Nitrosospira lacus: one gene and its partner. The main gene of each other region encodes a partner of the protein of the gene in region 2 in a complex. Links are inferred from orthologs where the notes say so. Each region holds a gene or a part of one and is shown on either strand. Other genes may lie near its edges.

The links.
Region 1: the proteins of lpdA (region 2) and aceF are in contact, whole or in part, in a crystal structure (PDB 1EBD), measured with the Geobacillus stearothermophilus proteins. The link is inferred for Nitrosospira lacus from one-to-one orthologs. Residues at the interface, in WP_049624544.1 of Geobacillus stearothermophilus: Pro340, Ser341, Asp344, Tyr345, Arg403, Asp406, Val408, Glu431, Ala432, Gly433, Asp438; in WP_033016211.1 of Geobacillus stearothermophilus: Ile130, Ala131, Met132, Pro133, Arg136, Arg140, Glu141, Asn155, Arg157.

The regions. Positions count from the first base shown.
Region 1 is NZ_CP021106.3:865,215-881,074, forward strand. The notes cover bases 5,792-8,767. They hold aceF (dihydrolipoyllysine-residue acetyltransferase), read left to right. Parts: upstream 5,792-6,577; coding sequence 6,578-7,957; downstream 7,958-8,767. Other genes in these bases: aceE (pyruvate dehydrogenase (acetyl-transferring), homodimeric type), read left to right, coding at 5,792-6,420; nadD (nicotinate-nucleotide adenylyltransferase), read left to right, coding at 8,007-8,753; rsfS (ribosome silencing factor), read left to right, coding at 8,750-8,767. Also shown: pyrC (dihydroorotase), read right to left, coding at 1-84; EBAPG3_RS03885 (NAD(P)/FAD-dependent oxidoreductase), read right to left, coding at 509-1,687; EBAPG3_RS03890 (hypothetical protein), read left to right, coding at 2,061-2,651; EBAPG3_RS03895 (hypothetical protein), read right to left, coding at 2,637-2,855; bifunctional methylenetetrahydrofolate dehydrogenase/methenyltetrahydrofolate cyclohydrolase FolD, read left to right, coding at 2,839-3,705; more of aceE, read left to right, coding at 3,751-5,791; more of rsfS, read left to right, coding at 8,768-9,232; 23S rRNA (pseudouridine(1915)-N(3))-methyltransferase RlmH, read left to right, coding at 9,248-9,715; EBAPG3_RS03930 (Maf family protein), read left to right, coding at 9,884-10,507; rng (ribonuclease G), read left to right, coding at 10,614-12,065; EBAPG3_RS03940 (ammonium transporter), read right to left, coding at 12,154-13,353; EBAPG3_RS03945 (PEP-CTERM/exosortase system-associated acyltransferase), read right to left, coding at 13,669-14,406; EBAPG3_RS03950 (outer membrane lipoprotein-sorting protein), read right to left, coding at 14,451-15,212; EBAPG3_RS03955 (DUF1302 family protein), read left to right, coding at 15,764-15,860.
Region 2 is NZ_CP021106.3:1,081,338-1,091,452, forward strand. Bases 1-2,903 are described here. They hold lpdA (dihydrolipoyl dehydrogenase), read left to right. Parts: upstream 1-508; coding sequence 509-2,299; downstream 2,300-2,903. Other genes in these bases: EBAPG3_RS04775 (glutamate-5-semialdehyde dehydrogenase), read left to right, coding at 1-426; EBAPG3_RS04785 (lytic transglycosylase domain-containing protein), read right to left, coding at 2,427-2,903. Also shown: more of EBAPG3_RS04785, read right to left, coding at 2,904-3,125; EBAPG3_RS04790 (IS4 family transposase), read left to right, coding at 3,481-4,629; EBAPG3_RS04795 (hypothetical protein), read left to right, coding at 4,753-5,157; 16S rRNA (adenine(1518)-N(6)/adenine(1519)-N(6))-dimethyltransferase RsmA, read right to left, coding at 5,202-5,984; 4-hydroxythreonine-4-phosphate dehydrogenase PdxA, read right to left, coding at 6,062-7,048; EBAPG3_RS04810 (peptidylprolyl isomerase), read right to left, coding at 7,118-8,437; EBAPG3_RS04815 (LPS-assembly protein LptD), read right to left, coding at 8,630-10,115. UniProt on the Escherichia coli protein: Lipoamide dehydrogenase is a component of the glycine cleavage system as well as of the alpha-ketoacid dehydrogenase complexes.

The DNA of each region.
Region 1 (15,860 bases), 210 kb from region 2 along the record:
ATCCGGCAGCACTGCGCGCATCTGCTCCCCGTCGCGCAGGTGGAGATGCCAATCGTCCGGGCGGGTGAAGGTTAGCGTTATCAAGATGGTATTTGGTGGTATCGCACCGTTGCTATTTATCCCGGCAACTGGTTGCTCCCAACATCCCGGTGAGCCAAGGTACGGACAAGTTGCAGATCTACAGCACCGGCATAGCTAGCGGTGTACTTCGCAAGTGATTGAATCTGAAAACGCGGTTTTCCGCGTCATGCGTCGTTGCAAATCCTCTCGATAGCTTGGGCTATCGCTGTGGTTTGCCCCTGAGCTGACACCAAAATCCCTCGCTTTTATTAGTCCTATCAATTACAAAACAAACCACTGGCGGCCCGTGGGACTTACAGGAAATCGGCTGCAAGAGTATCTATCCGGTCCAGATTTCACAGCTTTAGCGGCCAATAAAAATGGATGTCGACTTCAGAATCGTCAAAACTCGTCCTGAACCCCATCATTCTTCAAGTCCTACAGGCTGCTAATCCGTTATTCTTCCCTCTAGCGTAGCGTGGGAATGCACGGCTTTTTCCGCAATCAACTGGGTAGCGGCTGGAACTTGTCCCCATGTATTCCAGAGCAGGACACCGCATACCCGCTCATTGCGCAAATAGTAAATCACACCCTTGCGGAAGGGCTCCTTCCAGTCTTCGATAATATCAAGGCTTGCATCAAGCTCCCCCACCGCTTCGTAGCCCAGGTCAAACAGATCGGAATAAAAGAAAGGCTGATGATGATAGCTGTCCGACTGTCCGGCCATATTTCTGCCTGCCATTTCACCCATGACATTAGCGTTGTCCTCATGTTCCACGCGCATACGCTTATCCAGCACGGTGCTATGGAAGTTTGCCACATCGCCCGCCGCATAGATGTCAGGATTGCTCGTGCGCAGTTGCTCGTCCACGATGATGCCGTTGTCCACCGCAAGTCCGGCCTGAACGGCCAAGTCGATGTTCGGCAAAATGCCCAGCCCTGCCACAACTCCATCGGCAGGGATTTCCGTGCCATTCCCCGTGATCACAACAGTCTTGCCGCCAGCAGTCCGCACAGATTTGACGTTCTCCGATGCGAGTATGGTGACTCCTTTTTCGCGATAATAAGAATTTATGAATTCGGCCAGAGGCCTTGGATAAACACGCGCGCCGATACCATTTTCCGGAAAAATCATCGTGACCCGTTTGCCGTTCATGGCAAGCGCGGCGCCGATTTCGGAACCGATGAAGCCACCGCCGATCACTACAAAATCCGAGCCCTGTTCACTCAACTCGCGCAACCTGCGATAGTCGTCAGCGGTTCTAAAATAGATGATGCTCTCGCTGGAATCGGGGAAGCGCCGTACCGAGCCCCCTGTGGCAAGTAAAAGCTTTTCATAAGTATAGACGTTGCCGGCATCATCGGTCGCCGTTTTTTTCGATGGATCGAGGGCCACAATTTTTTTACTCAGGTGTACCGCGACATTGAGGCCATGAGCGTTACGCCAAATGGATTCGTACGGCGTATCCTTCCACAGCGACTTGGAAAGGGGGGGGCGATCATAAGGCAGATGGCGTTCCTCGCAAATCATGGCAATGGCGCCATCCTGGTCGATTTTGCGGATACCGTGAACAGCGGAATCAGCAGTCATGCCGCCGCCGACGATTAGGTACTTGTGATGTTTCATGACCGTTTCCCTTTATAGATGCGCATCAGCGCATATTGAAAATTGCCTCGATTATAATATCGCGATTTTTCCCGTATCTGCTCTTTATGAAAAAGTTAGGGCATTATCGTGGAACTTTGGATCTGACCATTACACCATGCGGAAAGAAATCGTAAATTCGCGCAGCTGTGGTCAGGACCATCAAGGTATTATCGCCATACCGGACAACTCAGTTTTTTCCACAGACCCTATAGCAGTATAGCCAGTATATAATGGGTGCCTCTATAAATTCAAAGTTAGGGTTAGGCACAGCCTCATAATTACGACAATGGATGACACGAAAACTGACGCGGGAGCGACCGGGATTGATGTTTGCGTACAACATGCGCGAGAGATGCTGGCTTCCCAGCTTGCGAAAATCAAGGACAAGGGATACGACTTTGCGCCTCAGTTCAGGCAAATGACAATTCAATTGTACTTGGCCGGTATCATGTGGCGCTGCAGTGAGAGTCTCAGCTTGTCAACCAGCGCCCGTGATCATGGGTTTGCGGCGCTTCAGGCGATGCTCATCAGCGATGGCATGACTAAAAAGCAGGCTCAACAACGAATTGCATTTCTGAATAATATGTCTCGAGTGGAAGACGGTGGCGATACACTGGCTATCACGATTGGTTATGAAGCGGTACCGGATGACAATAGCCTGGCCATGATCTTTGATGAGTATCAAAATGAGGTACGGGTTTCGGGGGCGTTCTGGCGCTTTTACGAGCGTGGTAAAAAAATCATGTTTATCGGTGGTGCGGTAGCAGCCTTTGTAACGATTTGGGCAGTCACGATTTTCCTTCCAAAAACCGAGGGAATCGATGTGCTGGCAGCGGGACTCCTGGCAGCTGCCTTGGTTGTACTTCCAACATTCTTGATCGGGTTATGGATTTACCGCATGAAGATCAAAAAACCACCCCTGCCAACTTCACCTCCGGAGTGATCGCAGCCCGGTACACTCGATCGGGAGTTTGGGTTTCTTCGAGTCCGGCAGCCGGGTCAGGCTGCTGTCTGCAAGCGTATTCCTGAACGCATTCTCGCGATAAATCTGCATGAAACGTGAAAGCCACACCCGGACAACGTATAATTGCCTGTCCATATAGCCCGCGATATTGTCGATACGACCCATAATGAGTGCCACAATCATGGATGGCAATGCGTTAGCAAGGGAAGTGCGAGCCGAATGGAAGGTTCGCGCCGAGCGCTTAACGGAAAATGGCGTGCAGCCAGGATTGGCTGTGGTCATTGTCGGTGACAATCCAGCCTCAAGCATATATGTGCGAAACAAGGCCAAGGCTTGCGGCGATACTGGAATTTATTCGGAAATACATGCGTTCCCGGAGAAGGCCAGCCAGGACGAGGTGATACAGCGCATCCAGGAATTGAACAGAAACCCCAGAATCCACGGTATTCTGGTGCAATTGCCGCTACCCCGGCATTTTGAAAGCGGCAAGATCATTGCATCCATCGCGGTGGAAAAAGACGCGGACGGCTTCCATCTATACAATGTCGGTGCGCTGGTTACCGGCAATACGGTTTTCCCGCCCTGCACCCCTTATGGCGTAATGAAAATGCTGGAAAAATGCGGTATTCCGGTTGAGGGCAAGCACGCAGTGGTGGTGGGCCGCAGCAACATCGTAGGTAAGCCGATGGCGTTCATGCTGTTGCAGCACGGAGCCACCGTCACAATCTGCACGTCGAAGACGCTTGAGTTGGCCGAACATACAAAACGAGCTGACATCCTGGTGGTGGCCGTTGGAAAGCCGCGCATGATCACGGCCGATATGGTGAAGCCCGGTGCAACGGTAATAGATGTCGGCATCAATCGCTTGCCTGACGGGAAGATTGCGGGGGATGTGGATTTTGAAATGGTCAAGGAGAAAGCGGGTCACATTACGCCGGTGCCGGGTGGGGTGGGACCCATGACCATCACCATGTTGCTGTGTAATACCATAGAGGCTGCGGAACGCGCTCAAACCGCTCAGGCAAGGGTATAGCCGCAGCGTAACATCGGCAGCCCCTCATCATATGCGAGACAAAATATGGAACCTATCCCGGACATAGATCCAACTGAAACAAAGGAATGGCTCGATGCGCTGGAGTCCGTACTCACACACGAGGGGACCGAACGAGCGCATTATCTGCTGGAAAGGCTGGTGGAGAAAGCGCGCCGTTCCGGCGCATATCTCCCTTATAGTGCCACCACTGCCTATATCAATACGATTCCTCCCGGCAAGGAGGATCACTCACCCGGTAACCATGCGCTGGAGCACCGTATCCGTTCCTACGTTCGCTGGAACTCCATGGCAATGGTGTTGCGCGCCAATAAGAATTCCAATGTTGGCGGCCATATTGCCAGCTTTGCATCCGCCGCGACACTCTACGATGTGGGCTACAATCACTTCTGGCATGCCCGCTCCAAGGATCATGGCGGTGACCTGATATTCGCCCAGGGACATTCCTCCCCTGGTCTTTACGCCTATGCTTTCCTGCTGGAGGAATTGTCACAGGAACAACTCGATAATTTCCGCCAGGAGGTTGACGGGAAGGGCATATCCTCTTATCCGCATCCGTGGCTGATGCCCGATTTCTGGCAGTTTCCGACAGTATCAATGGGGCTGGGGCCATTGATGGCAATCTATCAGGCGCGTTTCATGAAATATCTGGATAGCCGTGGGCTGGTTCAGACCAAGGGGCGCAAGGTCTGGGCTTTCCTGGGTGACGGAGAAATGGACGAACCGGAATCCCTCGGCGCAATTTCGCTGGCCTCACGTGAGAATCTGGACAACCTGATTTTTGTAGTTAATTGTAACCTTCAACGCCTTGATGGCCCGGTGCGTGGCAATGGCAAGATTATCCAGGAGTTGGAGGCCGCTTTTCGCGGTTCCGGCTGGAACGTCATCAAGGTAATTTGGGGCTCCTACTGGGATTCTTTGTTAGCCAAGGATACTAAGGGCTTGCTGCAGCAACGCATGATGGAATGCGTGGATGGCGAATACCAGACTTTCAAGTCCAGAGACGGTGCCTACGTGCGCGAACATTTCTTTGGCAAATATCCGGAACTGCTGGAGATGGTCGCCAACATGTCGGACGACGATATCTGGCGTTTGAACCGCGGAGGTCACGATCCACATAAGGTCTATGCCGCTTACGCCGCCGCAGCCAGGCATACCGGGCAGCCGACCGTGATACTTGCCAAAACCATCAAGGGTTATGGCATGGGTGAAGCGGGCGAAGCGCAGAACATTACCCATCAGCAGAAAAAAATGGGCACGACGTCGCTGAAAGCATTTCGTGATCGTTTCGGGCTGCCCATTGCGGATGACAGGATAGACGACGTACCGTATCTGAAATTTGACAAAGATTCGCCCGAGTTTGTTTATATGCGGCAGCAGCGGCAGGCGCTGGGCGGATTCATCCATCGCCGCCAGCGCAAGGCCGAGGCACTGTCGATACCACCGTTATCCGCGTTCGATACATTGCTCAAGGCAAGCGGCGAAGGACGGGAGTCCTCCACGACCATGGCATTTGTGCGCATCCTGAATATTCTCGTGAAAGACAAGGCTATAGGCAAGCATGTAGTACCGATCGTTGCGGATGAGTCGCGCACTTTCGGCATGGAAGGCATGTTCCGGCAGTTGGGCATCTGGTCGTCAACGGGACAGCTCTATACGCCGCAGGATGCCGACCAGCTGATGTATTACAAGGAAGACAAGAGCGGGCAGATTCTGCAGGAGGGGATCAACGAAGCAGGCGCCATGTCATCATGGATGGCTGTCGCAACCGCCTACAGCACTCATGGTGTGCAGATGATCCCGTTTTATATCTTCTACTCCATGTTCGGCTTTCAGCGCATCGGTGACTTGGCTTGGGCAGCGGGAGATATGCGCTGCCGTGGATTCTTGCTGGGAGGTACGGCCGGACGCACGACACTGAATGGAGAGGGGCTGCAACACGAAGACGGCCATAGCCATCTGTCCGCCTCGACCATTCCCAATTGTGTATCCTACGATCCCACATTTGCGTACGAGCTTGCGGTTATTATTCAGGACGGGTTGCGCCGAATGTATGACGTGCAGGAAGACGTCTATTATTATATTACCGTAATGAACGAAAATTACCCGCATCCGGAAATGCCCGCGAATGCGGAACAAGGTATATTGAAAGGCATGTACTTGTTTCGGGCAGGGAAACGGACAGAAGGAGAATATTCCGGGCTGCAGGTTCAATTGCTTGGATCCGGCACTATCCTGCGTGAGGTTATCGCGGCGGCAGAAATACTGGAAAAAGAATATGGCATCGCCGCCGACATATGGAGTGTCACCAGCTTTAACGAATTGAGGCGTGAAGCGCTGGATGTGACACGCTGGAACATGCTGCATCCCGCCGAACCGGCAAAACTATCCTATGTAGCGTCATGTTTCAAAGATCACGAGGGACCTGTGGTGGCGGCCACTGACTATATGAAGATATTCGCCGATCAGATACGTGAGTTTGTGCCGGGGCGTTACAAGGTGTTGGGTACGGATGGTTTTGGCCGTTCCGATACACGCGAGAAGCTGCGCCGGTTCTTTGAAGTGGATCGCCATTACGTCACCGTGGCCGCGCTCAAGGCATTGGCCGAGGAAGGCAAGATACCGGTGGAAAAGGTGGTGCACGCGATAAGCAAGTTCGGCATAGATCCGGACAAACCAAATCCAGTGACTGTATGAGAGAGCGGACGCGTGAGTGGATGCCTGTCTGCAAGACGCGTAGAGGTGCATACCCCGGTCGTGGTTTATTATCGGTGCGGGTCACGAAACTGCCGGATTTCGCGCCGCCAGCCCTTATTTCCAGATCGGGATTAATGTAGACACGAAGGAAAGAAGCGTGGCAGAGACTAAACAAGTATTGATTCCGGACATCGGCGACTTTAAAGACGTTCCGGTGATAGAAGTGCTGGTGAAGGCGGGCGATTCCATCAAGGTGGAGGATCCGCTGATCGTGTTGGAATCGGATAAGGCGACAATAGAAGTGCCTTCCCCTTTTGAGGGTGTAATTGGAGACGTACTTGTAAAAGTAGGTGACAAGGTATCTGAAGGTACGCCTATTTTAGCGATGCAAGTCGTTGAAACGGACAATTCGGTGAAAATCTCTCAAGCCGCCCTGTCAACAGGCTTGGCTTCACGGCAGGCTCCTAAGTCGTCACCTCCTTCTGCATCTGCCCAACCCGCCGATTTTTTGGAAAGATCGGAGGCGGAAGCTTCCCCATCAGCCTCGGCGCAGATTCCAACTCCGCAGCCAATCGGTCAATCCATATCTCCACCAATAGACGAAGCTGCTTTCGCGAAGGCCCATGCGAGCCCCTCGGTGCGGCGATTTGCGCGCGAACTGGGCGTGAGTCTTGGGTTGGTGAGCGGCAGCGGCCCTAAACAGCGCATACTCAGGGAAGATGTACAGGGCTACGTCAAAGCCGAATTATCAAAACCACGTGGCGGCAATGGCGCGGGACTCAATTTGCTGCCTTGGCCGCAAGTAAATTTTGCAAAATTCGGCCCGGTGGAGTTGAAGCCACTGTCGCGTATCAAAAAAATCTCCGGAACGAATCTGCACCGTAACTGGGTAATGATTCCCCATGTGACGCAATTCGACGAAGCCGATATCACAGAACTGGAAGCCCTGCGCAAGGAGTCCAATGAGGCATCAAAAAAAGATGGCGTGAAAGTCACGATACTCGCCTTCTTGATGCGTGCGTCGATAGCGGCATTAAAAAAATTTCCAGAGTTCAACGCCTCGCTTGATGGTGCGTCGTTTGACAGTGCAGGCGGTGCAGTGAATCTGGTGATAAAGCACTATTACCACCTTGGTTTTGCGGCGGATACGCCAAATGGACTGGTGGTGCCCGTCATACGTGATGTCGATCAAAAAGGCGTGATAGACATCGGCAGAGAGATGGCCAATCTCGCGGTGCTGGCTCGCGAGGGTAAGCTGAAACCCGTTGAAATGCAGGGTGCAAGCTTTACCATCTCCAGTCTGGGAGGGATCGGAGGCACCGCATTCACGCCAATTATCAATGCACCTGAGGTGGCGATTCTCGGCGTATCCCGTGCCAGCATAAAACCTGTTTATCGGGATGGCCAGTTTGTTCCTCGTCTAATGCTGCCGCTATCCCTGTCCTATGATCATCGCGTAATCGATGGGGCAACCGCCGCGCGCTTTACTTCACATCTGGTCGAGGTCCTCGCCGATATGCGCCGGGTATTATTATGAGAAAAGGCTCGCCGCAAGAAATCTCAACCCACATACCGCTAAACCAGGAATGAGCGATCAATTGCCGGATTCAGGTTTAAAGGGAACCGTTTCCGCACTCTGGCATTCCGAGTCTGTTCAGGCAATAGAATCCGGGGTTCCGCTCGTTGGTATTTTTGGTGGCACCTTCGATCCCATTCATAATGGCCACCTGCGTGTGGCTGAAGAAATTGCCGAAACCATTGGCCTGAGAGAACTGCGCTTTGTCCCCGCCGGCATTCCGCGGTTGCGCCATGCTCCCGCTGCATCGCTTCAGCACCGCGCGGCGATCGTGGGTCTAGCGATTCGGGGCAATTCCAGATTTGTCCTGGACGAGCGCGAAGTCCGCCGTCATGGAGTGAGTTATAGCGTGGAGTCGCTGCGCGAACTTAGACGGGAGATGGGAGAGTGCGTCATACTATGTTTCATCATAGGGGCGGATGCGTTCATGAAACTTGCCGACTGGCATAGCTGGCGTGAATTATTCGGATTATGCCATTTCATCATAGTGGCTCGCCCAGGATATGCGTTAGCATCGAATCGTTACGCCTTGCCGCAAGAATTGGAAGATGAGTGCGCGCAACGCTGGGCATCCAGTGCGGATAGTCTCAAATATACACCCAGTGGATTGGTTTTCATCGCACCGACGACTTTACTCGATATTTCCGCAACTTCCATTCGAGCCCATATTGCCGCCGGGAAAAGCGTCCGTTATCTGATGCCCGATGCGGCTATCGATTATATTGCAGCAAATCACTTGTACTCAGGAGGAGGATGACACCTGCTAAACTGGTAAAAACGGTTGTGGCCGCGCTGGAAGAAATAAAGGCACATGATATCGAAGTTCTGGATGTGACAAAGATTACCACTTTGTTCGACCGCATGATTATTGCAAGCGGGGATTCCACTCGTCACACCAAGGCTATTGCGAACAATGTGGTGGAAAAAGTCAAAGCCGGCGGTGGGATGGTTTATGGCGTAGAGGGTGAGCAAGCCGGAGAATGGGTGCTGGTGGACTTGGGGGATATGCTGGTACACATCATGCAAGCGACAGTGCGTGCCCACTACAATCTGGAAGAATTGTGGGCAGAAGCGAAAAAGAAGAAGATAAGCAAAGCAACTGCCGGTGCAGGCGAAAGCAAGGATCTTCTCAAGCCTCTCGTTGCCAAGTCATCGACTGTCAAGCCCCGCAAAGCCTCCATCAAGTCGGTCTCGCCGGTCAGGAAAAAATCTCCCAACCCCGGGGGCGCCAGCTAAATCCGAGTACTTCGTATGAAATTTCTTGTTTGTGCGGTGGGTCACAAAATGCCGCAATGGATTGCGGCCGGTTTTGAGGAATACCGCAGGCGCATGCCACATGAGGCTGGCATTGAATTGCTGGAAATCAAGCCGGAAAAACGTAGCGGCAAGAAGACGGAGCAGTTGCTGGCTGCCGAGGCTGCTCGCATCCTGGCGGCGCTACCGCCCAGGTGCCGAATGGTGGTGATGGATGAACGTGGTAAACAATTGACTACCACCAAGCTGGCTGATTCCGTTACGGAATGGATGAGAAATGGCGGGGATACCGCCTTTATCGTGGGCGGAGCGGACGGATTGGACGCCGGTATCAGGAATTCGGCGGATGAGGTTTTGGCGCTATCCGCACTGACGCTGCCGCATGGTTTGGCGCGGATACTGCTTGCGGAACAATTGTATCGCGCGGTATCCCTTATCAAGGGGCACCCCTACCACCGGGCGTAACAGCCTTGGACCGCAACATGTCTGAACCTGCGTGCGGCAATGGACTGCTCATTTAGTAGAACAGTATTATGATTAATAGCAATATTTCGTATTATTTGACGCTGACCCTTTAGGTGAACCCGCTCCAGCGGCCGAATAGGTTGGAAATAGAGTATTTTCCAGGACAATATGACTTTACCGGAGAATCGCATTTATCTTGCTTCCCGCAGTCCCCGCCGACGGGAGCTGTTGAAGCAGATTGGAGTAAATTTCGCAACGCTATTATTACGCGAAGCTATGCCCCGCATGGCGGATGTCGATGAAGCCTCAATGCCGGACGAAGCGCCGGAGATTTACACCTCACGTATCGCCCGGACAAAGGCCGGGACGGGGTGGATGCAGCTTATGCAGCGCAAGCTGCCACAACTTCCGGTGCTCGCTGCCGACACGGTAGTGGTGCTGAAGGGACGTATTTTTGGCAAGCCTGAGGACGCTGCTCATGCGCAAGAGATGCTGCGTGCCCTTTCGGGCCAGACTCATCGGGTATTGACTGCGGTCGCGGTGGCTGCGCAAAATGGAATACATGTGCGAACTTCCGCTTCCACGGTGCGATTTCGTCACATCAGCGAACGCGAAATTCGACTGTACCTTGCCAGCGACGAAGCGCATGACAAAGCGGGCAGCTATGCGATTCAGGGGATAGCGGCAGTTTTTATCGCGGAGATTTCCGGCAGTTATAGTGGTGTGATGGGGCTGCCGCTGTTCGAGACTGGCCAACTGCTGGAGGAATCCGGTATAAAAATATTTCCCTAAGTAAAAAAAGTAAAGATCAGTTGACGAAAAAAAGTCTGTGAGGGTCATGGCGCTCAACTGGAAAACGAACTCATAAAATGACGGTCATCTGCGGGATTCAGGAGTAATGACTAGCGAAATTCTTGTCAACGTCACGCCGCAGGAAACTCGTGTTGCCGTAATGGAGCAGGGTGCGGTGCAAGAGTTGCATATAGAGCGTACCAGTAGCCGTGGAATTGTAGGCAATATTTACAACGGGCGCGTCACCCGGGTATTGCCGGGAATGCAATCGGCTTTCGTCGATATCGGTCTGGATCGCGCCGCCTTCCTTCATCTGGCTGACATCTGGAGGCTGCGCCAAAGCGAAGATGCCGATAAGCCCATTGAAAGATTACTGTACGAGGGCAAGAATATTCTCGTTCAGGTCATCAAGGATTCCATCAGTACCAAAGGTGCACGACTATCCACTCAAGTGAGTATCGCCGGGCGGATGCTGGTGTATCTCCCGCAGGTGTCCCACATCGGGATTTCGCAGCGTATCGAGGATGAAACCGAGCGCAAGTTGCTGCGCGAAAAGCTAAAACACTTGCTGCCTCCGGGTGAAAAAGGGGGTTTTATTATTCGCACCATGGCGGAAGCCGCCAGTGAGCAGGACTTGCAGACAGATATCGATTATCTGTACAAGTTGTGGCACGACATTGAAGGGAAATCTTCAACCGGTATGCCCGGATTGCTCTATCAGGACCTGAATCTCAGCCATCGTGTATTGCGCGACTTCGTGAATGTTGGTACGGCGCGTATTCTGGTGGATTCACGCGAGACCTTTCAGAAGATGGTTGCTTTTGCGCGAGACTATATGGCCAATGTGACGGAACGCGTCGATCATTATGCCGGAGAGCGCCCATTATTTGATCTGTATGGTGTCGAAGATGAGATTGAAAAATGCCTGGCGCGACGGGTAAACCTTAAATCCGGCGGCTACCTGATCATCGACCAGACCGAGGCGCTCACCACAGTGGATGTCAACACCGGCGGATTCGTCGGTGTGCGCAGCTTCGACGACACCATTTTCAAAACCAACCTCGAAGCGGCGCAGGTCATCGCGCGTCAGTTGCGCCTGCGAAATCTGGGCGGTATTATTATTATTGATTTTATAGATATGGAAAGCGCGGAGCATAAGAATGCCGTGCTCGCCGAATTCAAAAAGTCACTGATGAAGGACCGGACGCGCATGACCGTCAATGGTTTCACCGCGCTCGGGTTGGTGGAAATGACACGAAAACGCACGCGGGAAAGCCTTGCCCATATTTTGTGCGAGACGTGTCCTACTTGCCAGGGCCGCAGCGAGGTCAGAACCGCGCAAACGATGTGTTACGAAATCCTGCGCGAATTATTGCGCGAATCCCGTCAATTTGACGCCCGCGAGTTTCGTATTCTGGCTTCACAACAAGTCATCGATCTATTCCTTGATGAGGAATCGCAAAGTCTGGCCCAACTGGGAGATTTTATCGCCAAGCCCATCAGTCTGCAGGTAGAAGCCGCTTATACGCAGGAACAATATGATGTCATTCTGATGTAGCGGTTGCTGGTGCCCTACACCGGAAATTCAGCAATCATCCGTTTCGTTCCCCGGCTTCGTCCTGCAGCACTTATTCAAGGTTCCCGATTTAGTGTCCTCCTTCCACAACCTCGATTTCAGGAGGTGCGACATGAGTGAATTCCTCGCTATCCTCATAGGCTAGATGTGTTGTTCCGGTGGCTTTGATCGCCGCACCGGCCACGAGTCCGGTAACGAAGGCAAACACCACGCTGAAAGTAATGCCGATCAGTTGAGCTGTTGCGATACCCGGCACCACCATGATGGCAATCAAGGCACCCAATAGTCCGGGCATCCCATGCAGATTATGGACACCGCAGGTGTCAACGATTTTGAAGCGCTTTTCCAATGCCGGTTGAATAAACACATACCCGATGACGCTAACAGCGCCCGCGAGCAGCCCGATTGCGAAAGCGCCTGAGGGGGATACGATATTGCATGTCGATCCAATTGCCACTCCCCCGGCCAGCGCCGCATTCGCCATGTCGACCATTGAAGTCTTGCCTTTGTGGAAGTACGTGCTCAGGAAATAGGTGCTGAGAGTGGCCCCGCAAAGCGCGAGCACGGTGTTGACCACCGTCTGCGGCATCTGCTCGAAAGGAACGATGGCGGTGGCGAAACTGGGCCAGAAAAGCCACAATACCATCGAACCAAGCATGGCGAAACGGTCAGAAGTCGCATCGGATTCGATCGGCTGGCTGCGTTGTCGCGGGGTGGTCAGCGCCAGGGATAGTCCCAAGCCAAAATAGGCGCCAAAGGCATGGATGATGACCGACCCGGCGGTATCCTGATAGCCCTCCGTCAAGCCCATCCCATTGTCGAGCACCAGGTATTCGTTCATCAGATACGCGGGAACCAGGAAAAACGCCAGTAAGGCATATTGGAAAACCCGTAGACGTCCAAGCACAGCACCCGTGGCAATCAATGCGGTCGCCACCGCGAATTCGGCAAAAAGCAGAGCCTTGACCGTATTTGGAGCAATTTCGTGTCCCAGGATTCCATTCGCGCGCAGCAGCATGTAAAAGGGAAGACCGACCGCCACCACCAGATAAGTGCCGGTCGTGGCGCCAAATCCATATCTTCGTACAAACACCATGAGAAAACCGAAACCTACCAGCAACATCGCCAGAATATGAATGACGTAGTTGTACTGAGCGACTTGCCGTGCCTCGCTAAGCTCGGGTCCAGCGCTCTCGCTCGCCCAGGCGCTGAAGCATAGAAGAAGCAGACTGACCGCACTACATAGCGTCAAGCAGAAGCTTTTCCTCATTTGACTCTCCCTTTTTTTTGCAGTTTATGGGGCCTACCCATGCAAGAGTGTGAACCTCAATAGCCTTAAATACAATAGGGATATAATGAATAACAGGAGCTCATTCCGAGCCATAAGCTATTGCTGCGAAAGGGAGACATACGGTGAGCCGGACCGTGCTGCGGAAGCCCGGTAGGTCAATTGCTCCGAAGCGAGTGGCAAATATTGGGGCGCCTTAATTATGAGCTGGAAAGCTCAAAGGGCAGAAGGATATAAGTTATCGCAAACTTTTTGGTTGGCTATTCCGGATCTACCGAACCGAATTGCTCTTATTCCTCATGCAAGGCCTTTCTCTATATCCGCCGCTATGGCGTGGTAGAGTGACCGCAAATTCGCCCGCATATTGCGAATGGTGCCGCTCACGCTCATCATTGAGGGAATACGTTTACCATGATGCTCAATTGGGCTGCCGATGTACTGAAGGTTGAATCCCAGCTTACTGAAATGGCTCGCCAGCCGTTCCTCCGTCAGGACGAACACAGTGTCGATTTCATTCAGTCGGGCCAGTTCAGTAGTGGCTAGATACAAACCGATCGGAATAAATGGAAAGCGTGGCTGGTTGGGTGTGCCAAAATCTTCACCCGAGATACCCACCGCGGTATTTGACTCACCTTTACGCCGGCGATAGCCCGCGATAACGGCGAGGCGCGACACCTCCGCGATATCGCGGCGTGACAGTTTCGCCGAATCGACGATGGATTTATCCAGCGTCGTGGCGCAGGTTTTCTCGAAGGGCAAAGGATAATGCGGATCCTCCGGTCGAGGGCGGACGATACGGGTGCAGCCGACAAACTCGCCTGTCTTGACACTGCGCATCAGGAGATGCAGCGAATAAGGGTCATGCTCATCGGTTTCAAGCCCATCCGATCGCACCGGTTCAAATTCCAGATCCTCACAATAAACTTGATGCCGTATTCGATAGACTTCATCTTTTAGCGCGTTTGAGAAAGCCGGGACGATTTCAAAGTACTGCTTAAAAATATTACCCAGGTTGAGTATATCGGATGAAACCAATTTGATCTCCTCGGCAAATTTAGTTTGGGGTGCTTCAGTTTGACCTATTCAAGTTTTTTCAGATAGTCCTTGGTAAAAATCTTGTCGGGCAGATCCCGCAGTTTCATTTCTGAATATTCGAGCACGGATTCCTCTCCCTTACGTAATGCATCTTCCATGACAAGGCGGGTGGGCCGTTGTTTGCCAAGTAGCATCTTGAAATCTTCGTAACGGGCGGTTTTGAGCAGGCGGTTGGACAGCGAATAGAACTCGGCGCGATACGGCCAGAAATTTGATTGCCGTACCCAATATAAGACTTTATGATATGTAACGCCCCGATCGACGCCAGTAAGTTCCAATACGTAATATTTGTCGCCATCAATGGTGTCGGTGCGTAAAATCGTAGCGTTGTAGTCGCCGGCAAAGTTTGCGCGCGCCAAATCCCCATTTGCTACTTGGCCGGTCAGCCGTTGGGATAATGATAAGCGTACTGGTTGCGAGATATCTGGCATGAATACCCACAGATCGCGTCCTTTCATCAGTATAATTTGACCGCGTTCGGAAGCGGGCTCGGTGGTCATCACCACGCTGTTTTCGTTACCCTTCGATAGAACCCGGTATTTACGCATATCTGCTACCTGGTCAGGTGCGGTAGTATTGATGTTGACGTCGACCTGAAAGCTCTCGCGCGGGAAACGTATCTGATCAGCCTTTTCCAGAATACTTTGAGCTAATTCCGCATCAGTAGACTCGGCGAACGCGGTGGATGCCAAAGAAACAAAAAGGGAAATTGCCGTTAATAAATACCGCGAAGGTTTTTTTTGCATTATGGTTTCCTCATTGTGGATGCCGTCTGCCCTTGCGGCTTCCTATTCTAGGATTGTTCCTGTAAAAATTTTTTGACTTGGCACGATTTCGAAGACTACACCTTTGATAAACAATAAGTCCAGCCAGGCATAGGCGTCACGTGAATGTTCTGGGTGGTGCATTCCTTGAGATAGCCGATCCATCTGTTAGTGATCAAGTCCATTCTTCTCAATCCGATCCGCTGTATGGATACCCTGTCGCTTGAGAGGGCTCATCCGCGGGATATATGCCCTGTCCATGGTCGGCGGACGAGCCGACCGCTAATTTTGCCCATAGCTCCGGCGTAGCCATTCTTCAAATTGATGAAGCATATTAACGGCCGTTTCAAGACAATCTTTACTTTTGCCGCCGTGACTGTTTTATGTCGATGCCGAAACCGCTGAAGGCGTATCGAAGACGATCTGATTGCGAGTGTCAGAATGACAATTAGGACGAGAAATTGACCATGATAATCGAGTGCTGTCGTGTGGGCGAAAATACCTCAGTCCAGGGTGCGGATTAAGTGGGGCGGATGGTGTACGCACGCAAATTTGGATATTCTGTATTCATCGCGGTACTGATCGCCCTGCCGCTGCGTTGCTTTGCCGAGCCTGCATCATCCAATTCGC
Region 2 (10,115 bases):
TTGTGCAAAATCTATCTCGACAAGGGAGTGGAGTTGCGGGGCGATGCGCTATCTCGTGCCATCGTGGCGCAAATGAATGAGGCGACGGAAGAGGATTGGCACACCGAGTATCTGGCGCCGATCCTGAGTGTGCGAGTGGTTAGCGGACTGGATCAGGCCATCGAGCACATCGCCGTTTATGGCTCGCAGCATACCGATTCAATCATTACCGAGGATTACAGCCGCGCTCGCCGTTTCCTGCGCGAGGTCGATTCCAGTTCGGTAATGGTAAACGCATCCACCCGCTTCGCCGACGGGTTTGAATATGGCCTCGGTGCGGAAATCGGCATCTCCACCGACAAGATTCACGCGCGGGGTCCGGTGGGACTGGAAGGATTGACCAGCCAGAAATTCATTGTGCTGGGCGACGGACACATCAGGCAATAAAACAGATCAGGCAATAAATATTTCCAACAAAGAAAGCCAAGAGGTTAAGAGAGCTCGGTTTCTTCCCTACATAAAGTTTGCTATGACTCAGTTGATCGAAATAAAAATCCCTGATATCGGAGATTTCACGGATGTTCCCGTTATCGAACTGCTGGTGAAGCCGGGTGATACGGTGGAAAAGGAAACATCGCTTATCACGCTGGAAACCGACAAGGCGACGATGGAGATTCCCGCGCCTCAAGCTGGCACGGTAAAGGAGGTCAAGGTCAAGATCGGCGATAAGGTTTCGGAGGGGACGATCATACTTGTGCTGGAAACAGCAGCGAAACCGGCTGAGCCGGTTAAAGCGCCCGTTTCATCATCTGTACCTGCTCTCGAGTCCCCTGCGGGGGTGGCTTCAGCACCTGCGCCGGTTAAGCCCTCTCCTGATATTCCGCAGGGTGATATTCATGCCGATATCGTGGTACTCGGTGCGGGGCCGGGCGGTTACACGGCTGCATTTCGCGCCGCCGACCTGGGCAAGAAGGTGGTCCTGATCGAGCGTTACCCCGCCCTTGGCGGTGTGTGCCTCAATGTCGGCTGTATTCCCTCCAAGGCACTCCTGCACGTGGCGAAGGTCATCACGGAGGCGGAGGAAACGGAGCGTCAGGGGATCGTTTTCGGCAAGCCCGCCATAGAACTCAATAAGCTGCGGACCTGGAAGGAATCCGTAGTGGGTAAACTCACCAAGGGACTGGCAGGGTTGGCGAAGCAGCGCAAGGTGCGCGTGGTACAAGGAAAGGGCACATTCACGTCACCCAATATGATCCAGATGGAGACATCCGATGGCCTGAAAACCGTATCTTTCGAGTCCTGTATCATCGCTGCGGGATCCAGCGTGGCGCGTATTCCCGGCTTCCCGTATGATGATCCGCGACTCATGGATTCGACTGGCGCGCTGAAACTGGACGATATTCCGCAGCGCATGCTCATCATTGGCGGGGGCATTATCGGCCTGGAAATGGCGACCGTTTATGACGCGCTCGGGTGCAAAATCAGTGTGGTGGAGTTGATGGATCAGTTGATCCCCGGCGCGGACGCGGATCTCGTCAAGCCGTTGTATCGGCGCATACAGAAACGCTACGAAGCGATTTACCTGAAAACCAGGGTTACCCGGATCGAGGCGCAAGAGGATGGCTTGAGTGTCACATTCGAAAGCGCATCCGATGCTGTTCCGGCACCTGAACCGCAGCTTTATGATCGCATTCTAATGGCAGTGGGGCGTCGCCCCAATGGCCGCGATATCGGTGTGGGAAGTGCCGGGGTCACAGTGGATGAGCGCGGCTACATCCCGGTAAACAAGCAGTTGCGCACCAACGTGCCGCACATATTCGCCATTGGCGATATTTGCGGCGAGCCTATGCTGGCGCACAAAGCCTCGCACGAAGGCAAGCTTGCCGCGGAAATCATCGCGGGTGGGGAACACACAAAAGAGGCGGCATTCGATGCACGCGCCATCCCGTCAGTGGCCTACACCGATCCGGAAATCGCCTGGATGGGCCTGACCGAAACCGAAGCCGGCAAGCAAGGCATCGAGTACGAAAGAGCAGTGTTTCCCTGGGCAGCGAGCGGCCGCGCGATCGCAATGGCGCGCGACGAAGGGCTGACCAAACTGCTGCTGGACAAAAAGACCCGCCGTATTCTTGGTGCTGGCATCGTGGGGGTTAACGCCGGCGAGCTGATCGCCGAAACGGTGCTGGGGCTTGAAATGGGCGCGGATATGGAAGATATTGGTCTCACCATCCACCCGCATCCCACCCTGTCTGAAACCGTCTTTTTTGCCGCCGAAATTGCGGAAGGGTCGATTACTGATCTGTATATGCCGAAGAAATGAGGATAATCCCGAGCGATATGACTACCTGTGCCGGAAACCAATTATTTCTGGGTTATTCGCTGAGCGAAACCACGATCGATCCTTGATTGTTTCTGATTCGCAGCCTCTCTGTTAATTGCCCGCACTTTTAGATCCCTCGCCGTATCTGAGGCAGCTTCATGCTGACCTGATATTTGCGATAGAGATCCAGTACCTTGGGCACATACATCCGGGTCTCTTGAAACGGTGGAATTTGATTTCCATATTTGACGACATTGTTCTCCCCCGCATTGTAAGCAGCCAGCGCCAGGCTTACATTGCCGTTGAACATTTTCAGCAGGTCGCTCAGATATCGGGTACCTGCGTGAAGATTCTGCACGGGATCGAAACGGTCGGTGGCGCCATATCGCCGCGCGGTATCCGGCATGAGCTGCATCAGGCCTGCCGCACCTTTTTTCGACACCGCCATGGCGTTGTAAGCCGATTCCGCGGAAACCACGGCATGTACCAGCGCACTTTCCAGGGCGTAAATCCTGGCGATCTCTTCGATGATGGCGCCATACTGAACCCTGGCCAGCTTGTCAGAGCGCCTGTCACGGGTACCGGGAATTGTTTTCCGGGCTACGGCGTCGTTAGCCGCCGTAAATGGAACATAGCGTTTATCCGTGGGTACGTTACTGAAATGTGCGACGCCATCCTCGTCGGTAAACCAGTAGATAGTGGCGTTGGCCGGCTGGGCAGCCAGGCCGCATGCCAGCAAGGCCGTCAATATGAATGGGCGTGGCGAAAAAAATTTCATGACCCTGCCTGGTGGAAGGACGATTTCGTTCTCTTGCTTTTTCTTCATTTGATTCAGCAGAAATTATACCCATCGTCGGGGCAACGACCAAACTGACTATTTGTAAGATCGTATTGACTTAACGGCAGAAACCGCTGTTTGCTCAAGTGATCTGCAATTACCGTACCGTGTCATCAGTACAGTAGTTTTCCTGCCAGATTCCGCTCCATGGATACGAGTGCTAATGGTTCAGCCTTCGGTCTCTGATGAAAATTTCTGCTGGATTCAAGTATGGGGTAATATTGTTTCAATTTGAGTGTGAGGCACTGCTGTCCCACAAAACCGCTAAAAAAGGCCTGAATATCCTTTGTTGATTTACAATGAGTTTCTCGACAACTCTTTGAAAGACAAAGGAATCCAAGCCATGGCGCATTGTAATACAGTCTTCTTGCAACTGCTTAAAATTGTTGGCAGACATGAATTTGAAGCGATCGCTTCTTTGCATCACCAAGGCCAGAGGTTGCGCAAGACCAGCCGCTGGGCACAGTTTGTTGCCATGGTATTTGCACAGTTGAGCGGGCGGCAGAGTTTGCGTGATATTGAAACCAACCTGCAAGCACAACGCCAGCACAGCTATCACTTGGGCAGCGCGCCCATTTCCCGGTCCAGTCTGGCACGCCTGAATAACCAGCAACCCGCTAGTTGTTACGAAGCGCTGTTTTACCGTCTGTATGAGCGCTGCCTCAAGCGGGCACCCAAGCACGGCTTCCGCTTTAAGAATCCGCTTTATGCGCTGGATGCTTCTCTCATTGATCTATCGCTCAAGCTTTTTCCCTGGTCGCATTACGCGTTGGGAAAAGGCGCCATGAAGTTACAGGTTGGACTGGATTTAAGAGGCAATCTGCCCGCATTTGCCACCCTCACGGAAAGCAGGAAGGCGGATAGCGAGTGCGCCAAACTGCTTGCCTTGCCCAAAGGCAGTATTGTGGTATGTGATCGCGGCTACAATGATTATTCCTGGTACAAGTTACTGACCGGGCAGGGGGTCTTTTACGTCACCCGACAACGGGGCAACGCCACTTATGAAGTTATTGAACGGTGTGCCGTTCCTGTTCATTCGAGCGTCATCAGTGATGCAGTCATTCGCTTCAATTCGTACCGCTCGTGCCAGAAGGAGCTGCCCAACGTGCGCCAAGTGGTCTACCAGGATGCGCAAACACAACGGGAATACATCTTTATCACCAACCATTTCAAGCTGTCCGCGCAAACCATTGCTGCCATTTATAAGCAGCGCTGGCAAGTGGAGTTGTTTTTTAAATGGATCAAGCAAAATCTCAAGATCAAATCGTTTTTGGGCACCAGCAAAAATGCCGTGATGACCCAAATCTGGATTGCCATGTGCGTCTATTTGCTGTTGGCATTCATCAAATTCAGTCATCAAGTGGCAATATCTCAGCAACAAATCCTGAGGCTGCTCGCACTTAACCTGTTTGCAAAACGGGACCTGATTAGGCTGATCAAGACTGAACCGCCGCCGGGTGATCATCAACCCATCCAGGGAGCTTTATGGTAATGACAAATTGTGGGACAGCAGTGAGTGTGAGGCCATATTATTTCAATGGTTAGTAAAAAAAAATCCAGGCTATACCAAGAGGCACTTGTGTATTCATATTTATTGATAAAAGAGACCAAGATCATGCTGCACAGGATGCTGGTAACCTCTATTTATGTCTGGGCGCTGCTTATCATGTCGGGATGCTCTGTTTTTATGGCGGCTAACCAGCCGACCAGCAAGAACCTGGACCTGTTCTCGGTAGGAACACCTAGAGATATGCTCCTGGCCGAGTATGGCCTGCCTTCCGTAAGCGAAACGAAGGACGGCAAAAGACGCGAGATCTTTACGTTCAAACAAGGTTACAGTACGGCAGCAAAAACCGGCAGGGCCGTTTTTCATGGTGTTGCCGACTTTTTTACTCTTGGTTTGTGGGAAGTGGTGGGTACGCCAACCGAATTGGTTTTTCAAGGAGAGGAGATGGCGTTCGACGTTAGTTATGACGAGAATGATCGAGTCGACAAGGTAACCGTATTGAAGAAAAAATAAAATAACGTGGGGCTGCCCCGGCTTTCCATGAGCCGGAATCTGTATTATGAGGGAAGCTGCTGTTTACTCAAGTGATCCGCAATCGTGACAAACTGCGCCACCGACAAATTCTCTGCCCGCTTGCCCGGGTCGATTTCCAGTGCCGTATAGTCTTCCGGTTTGAGATAATTGTGCAATGTGTTACGCAAGGTCTTACGCCGTTGCGAAAATGCGGCGGAGACGATTCGGGCAAATAAATTTTCCTTATCCGCCCCAATTAACAATTGCCTGCGCGGAATCATGCGTACAACCGCCGATTCCACTTTTGGCGCGGGCCGGAAACAATCCGGCGAGACAATGAGAAGCTGTTCCATTTCAAAGCGGCATTGCAGCATGACCGAAAGCCGCCCGTAATCCGAAGTGGAGGGTTGAGCTACCATACGTGCCACTACTTCCTTTTGCAGCATGAAATGCATATCCCGGATACCGTCCGCGAATTGAGCCAGATGAAACAGGATGGGTGTGGAAATATTGTAGGGCAGGTTACCTACCACCCGAAGATTCTTTCCTAGCACCGAAAAATCGAATTCCAGGGCATCGGCCGAATATATTGTCAAGCACCGTTCCGAAAATTCGCGGTGCAAGCGTTCGACAATATCGCGATCGATTTCCACCACATGCAGGTGATCGAGCGATTGCAGCAAGGGTCGTGTCAAGGCCCCCAACCCGGGTCCGATTTCCACCAGAAGGTCGCCCTTGCCCGGATGAATGGCGCGAACAATATCTGCTACGATCTGGGTGTCAATCAGAAAATTCTGCCCGAAACGCTTACGAGGAATGTGTTGCATAAACCTGAACCCTGTCCGGCAACCTGCGTCGCGAAATCCGGTTTGTTATTTGTGGTACAGCGCCAATTTTTCCTGAACTATTTCCGATTTCCAGCCAGCATCGCCGCCATGGCAATTGCCGCCAGTAAACTGCCAGGATCGGCCCGGTTGGTTGCCGCCAAATCCAGGGCGGTGCCATGATCCACCGATGTACGGATGATAGGCAGCCCCAATGTAATGTTCACGCCTGTGCCAAAGCTGGCATGTTTCAGCACTGGCAGCCCCTGATCGTGATACATGGCGAATACGCAATCGTAATTCTTCAGGTGTGAAGGATTGAATAGCGTATCAGCGGGCAGCGGACCTATTAAATTGATGCCTTCGCCGCGCAATTTTTCCAGGGAGGGTATGATGATATCGATTTCTTCCCTGCCAAGATGGCCTGATTCGCCCGCATGAGGGTTTAATCCCGCCACGGCGATGCGGGGTCTTTCAATGGCGAAGCGGGTGATCAAGTCGTGGTGAATAATCCGCAGCTTTTGCTCCAGAATTTCGCGGGTGACGGCCGCTGCGACATCCTTCAGCGGCAGATGCGTGGTGGCAAGCGTTACCCGCATGCCGCCACCCGCCAGCATCATGACCACCCGGCTGTTTGTGAGCCGGGCAAGGTATTCCGTGTGACCGGTGAATGCGATTCCAGCGTCATTAATGATGCCTTTGTGTACCGGCGCGGTGACCATCGCATCGAATTCATGATTCATGCATCCGTCAACGGCATGCTCCAGCGTTTCCAGAACGTAGCGAGCGTTGGCTGGATCAAGCTTTCCGGGAGCAGCTGGTTCAGCCAGCGGCACGTGCAGTACCTGCAAGCAGCCGATTCTGTGTTCGGTGTTGCTCACCGGGGAGTAGTTCATTATTTCCAGCGGAAGCCGCAATAACCGGGCACGTTCCCGCAGCAAATCACGGTCGGCGATGACGATCAGCCCGCATGGAAGATTTCGCTGAGCGAGTTGCACGCACAAATCAGGGCCGATTCCAGCAGGCTCGCCAGCGGTGAGAGCCAGTTGCGGGAGAGGAGAAGTCATGGCACCACCGGAAGAAAATCGTTTACTTCACTCACGATATCGAACATATTTGATCGTGGTGTCTCGATACTAACCTTCCTCCAGCCTGTATTCGACGTAAGCGCGATCACGCAGTCGTTGCAACCAGTCTTGGAAAGTTGTGTCGGCTTTACGCGCACGGATCGCCTGGCGTGCAGTTTGCCGCCTCCGTTCCGTGCTCATGTCCTGGGAGCGGCGTTCAATCACCTGAATGAGGTGCCAGCCGAATGGAGACTGTACCGGTCCGCTGATTTCTCCGTCCTTAAGTGCGCTCATAGCCTGCTCGAACTCCGGTACGGTATCGCCAGGCGAGACCCAGCCCAAATCGCCTCCCGATGCAGCACTGGCGTCTTCAGAGTGCAGTTTCGCAAGTTCGTCAAATTTGCCCCCATTGTCCAGGCGCTCTTTCAAGTCGGTTATTCGGCGTCGGGCATCGCCTTCGGACGTAAGCTCATTGATTTTGACAAGGATATGGCGAGCATGGGTCTGATCCACCATCGTTACGGTTTCATTTTGGTTGCGCCGGTCAACCAGTTTTAGGATATGAAAGCCGTTAGGGCTCTGGATTATCGAAGATAATTCGCCGGGTTTCATGGGTGTCACGTACTCGGCGAATCTCTTTGTCAGCTGGTTGGCGGGGCGCCAGTCCAGCAAACCACCTTGCATGGCGTCGTCTGCATTGGAGAATTCAGCGGCAACCTTGGCAAACTCGGCGCCATCCTTCAATTGAGCCAGAGCTGCTTCTGCCCGTTGCCGCATGGCCTGGATTTTTGCACCATCTGCTTGCTCCGGTACCTGGATCAGAATATGAGCGATACGGTATTCTATGTTACCGTCCGTTGACTGTTCCTGCGTATGCAGGAAATTGTCTACCTCTCCCTCAGTCACGCTTATCCGATTGTTTACCTCGCGTTCTTTCAGCCGTACCAGGATAATTTCGTCCCGAATTTCGTCACGAAATTTGTTGAAGCTGATCCCATCCTGTTCGAGCGCGCTGTGAAATTCCGGCAATGACAGCTTGTTCTCCTGGGCGATGCGACGGATAGTCTGGTCGAGTTCAGTATCGCTGACGGTCAGGCCGGTTTCTTTCGCAAGTTGCAGCTGTACGCGATTGACAATAATACGTTCCAGTATCTGCTTCTCCAGTACCGCCGGCGAGGGCGCCTGCATGCCTTGTTTCTGCAACTGTCTAACGGCGGTTTTAATCATCTCGTCCAGCTCGTGACGTGTGATGACATTCTCATTCACGACCGCGACGATGTGATCTATGGTTTGAATACCCCGGGGATGGGCTGGCTGTTGAGCAATAGCGATTCCGGCTGTGAGCATAGCCAGCAGAATAGGGGGACGTAACAAAAATTTCGTGGCCATGTAAATAAGCGTATCAACCAAAATCTGATGGTTGCAGCGTACTCACCATGAAGGTGAAGGTCAAGCGACGCAAGAAGCCTTTGTAGATCATAGCGCTAAACTGGAGAATGAGCAGTTCAATGCCGGATTCGGTTCAAAGATTGCAGGGCAGGGAAATCAAGGGTCCCGCGAGCTCGCAATTTATGATCCAGGCTATGGCCCTTCCACTGTGCCGCTTCCCTGGCTGCCGGTCCTGGTGTATCCGGGGATGCTACGCTGCAATACCTGTAGCGGGTTTGATCCGATTTGCATCAGGCCATTCAATTCAAGTTGCAAAAACGCCGCCGTGGTTGTTTTCTGAGTGGCAAGAGTCAGATGCTGGACCACAAACCGCAACGACCAGCAGCAGGCATTATACTCAAGTCCCGCCAGCCCTTCCAGAATCTTCTGATCCTGTAACGAGTAATTCAGCCGTGCCACAGTCTGCCATCTTTCCGACCACCGCCATTGTGATGATGCATCGACCTGGTGCAGCACATCGCGAGTGAAGCGGTAGCCAAAATTTACCACCCTGCCAGGTTCCGGGCGGTAGCTCAAGCCAGAACGCACCACATCGGCCAAAAGCCTGGTCTGGTCAAATTGCACGCTTGTATCGGTGCTTATCGTTGGTGTGATAAACCCCGTAACCGCGGCGATAAAATCGGGTCTTCTGTTGATCGTCGAAGGCGCATCCAGGGTTATGCGACGATCTATGAAGCTCATCTGGTGGCCGACGGCAAGCCGCAAACGCTCTTTGCCGGTGTCTGCCTCTATCAGACGGGATGTAAGCGCGAAGGTCAGCTGATTTGCGTCGTTGATACGGTCGCTGCCGCTGAAGCGATTTTCGGTTAAGATCTGGGCAAAACTGAAGTCCGTCTTGGCGGAATCGAAGTTAGGCAGTGAATTCTGGTCACGGAACGGTACATAAACATAAAAGAGTCGTGGCTCAAGGGTTTGAGTGAACCGTTCTCCGCCCAGTTCCATTTTGCGGTCAAACATAACGCTACTATCCACGCTGAACAACGGCAAGGTGCGGGCCGGATTCGTATCCTGCGGCACGCCGGAGGATGAGCCAGGGGATTCCAGGCTATACGTCGTGTGGTGTACGCCAACCTTGGGCGTGATATAGCCAAATGCGCTGCGCATGGGGTAGCTGACACTGGGAAAGAACGTGACACGTTGGCCGCTTACCAGGGTAGGGTGGGAAAAATTCGTCCAGCTGCTGACAAGATTGAAGTCCAATCCGAGAACATCGGCTTTATTCGCGGTAAGAGTAACCTGCGGTAGCCGTTTATAAGGAGCCACCACCGGGTTCAAGGGATCCTGGATAGTCTGGAATTGCTGTACGAGTGAAGTGACATTCAGGGTGCCGTTATCTCCCAGATTGCGATTGTATGCCACGAGCCCCTGCTGCAACAGATTGGTTCGGGACGTCAGGTTCATGGTATTGCCGAGATCGCGGAAGTAGGTATCATCGGACACCCTGTTATAGTCCAGGCGGCCAAACCAATGTTGGCCCAAAGTCTGATTATGTGCAAATGCCACGCGATAGCGGGTTTCCTTGGTGTTGAGGTCGGTCGGCAATACCTCTGCCAACAAATTGCCATTTAAATTGGTCCCTAGATAGCGGAACTCGCTGTTCAACGCGACACCACGCCGC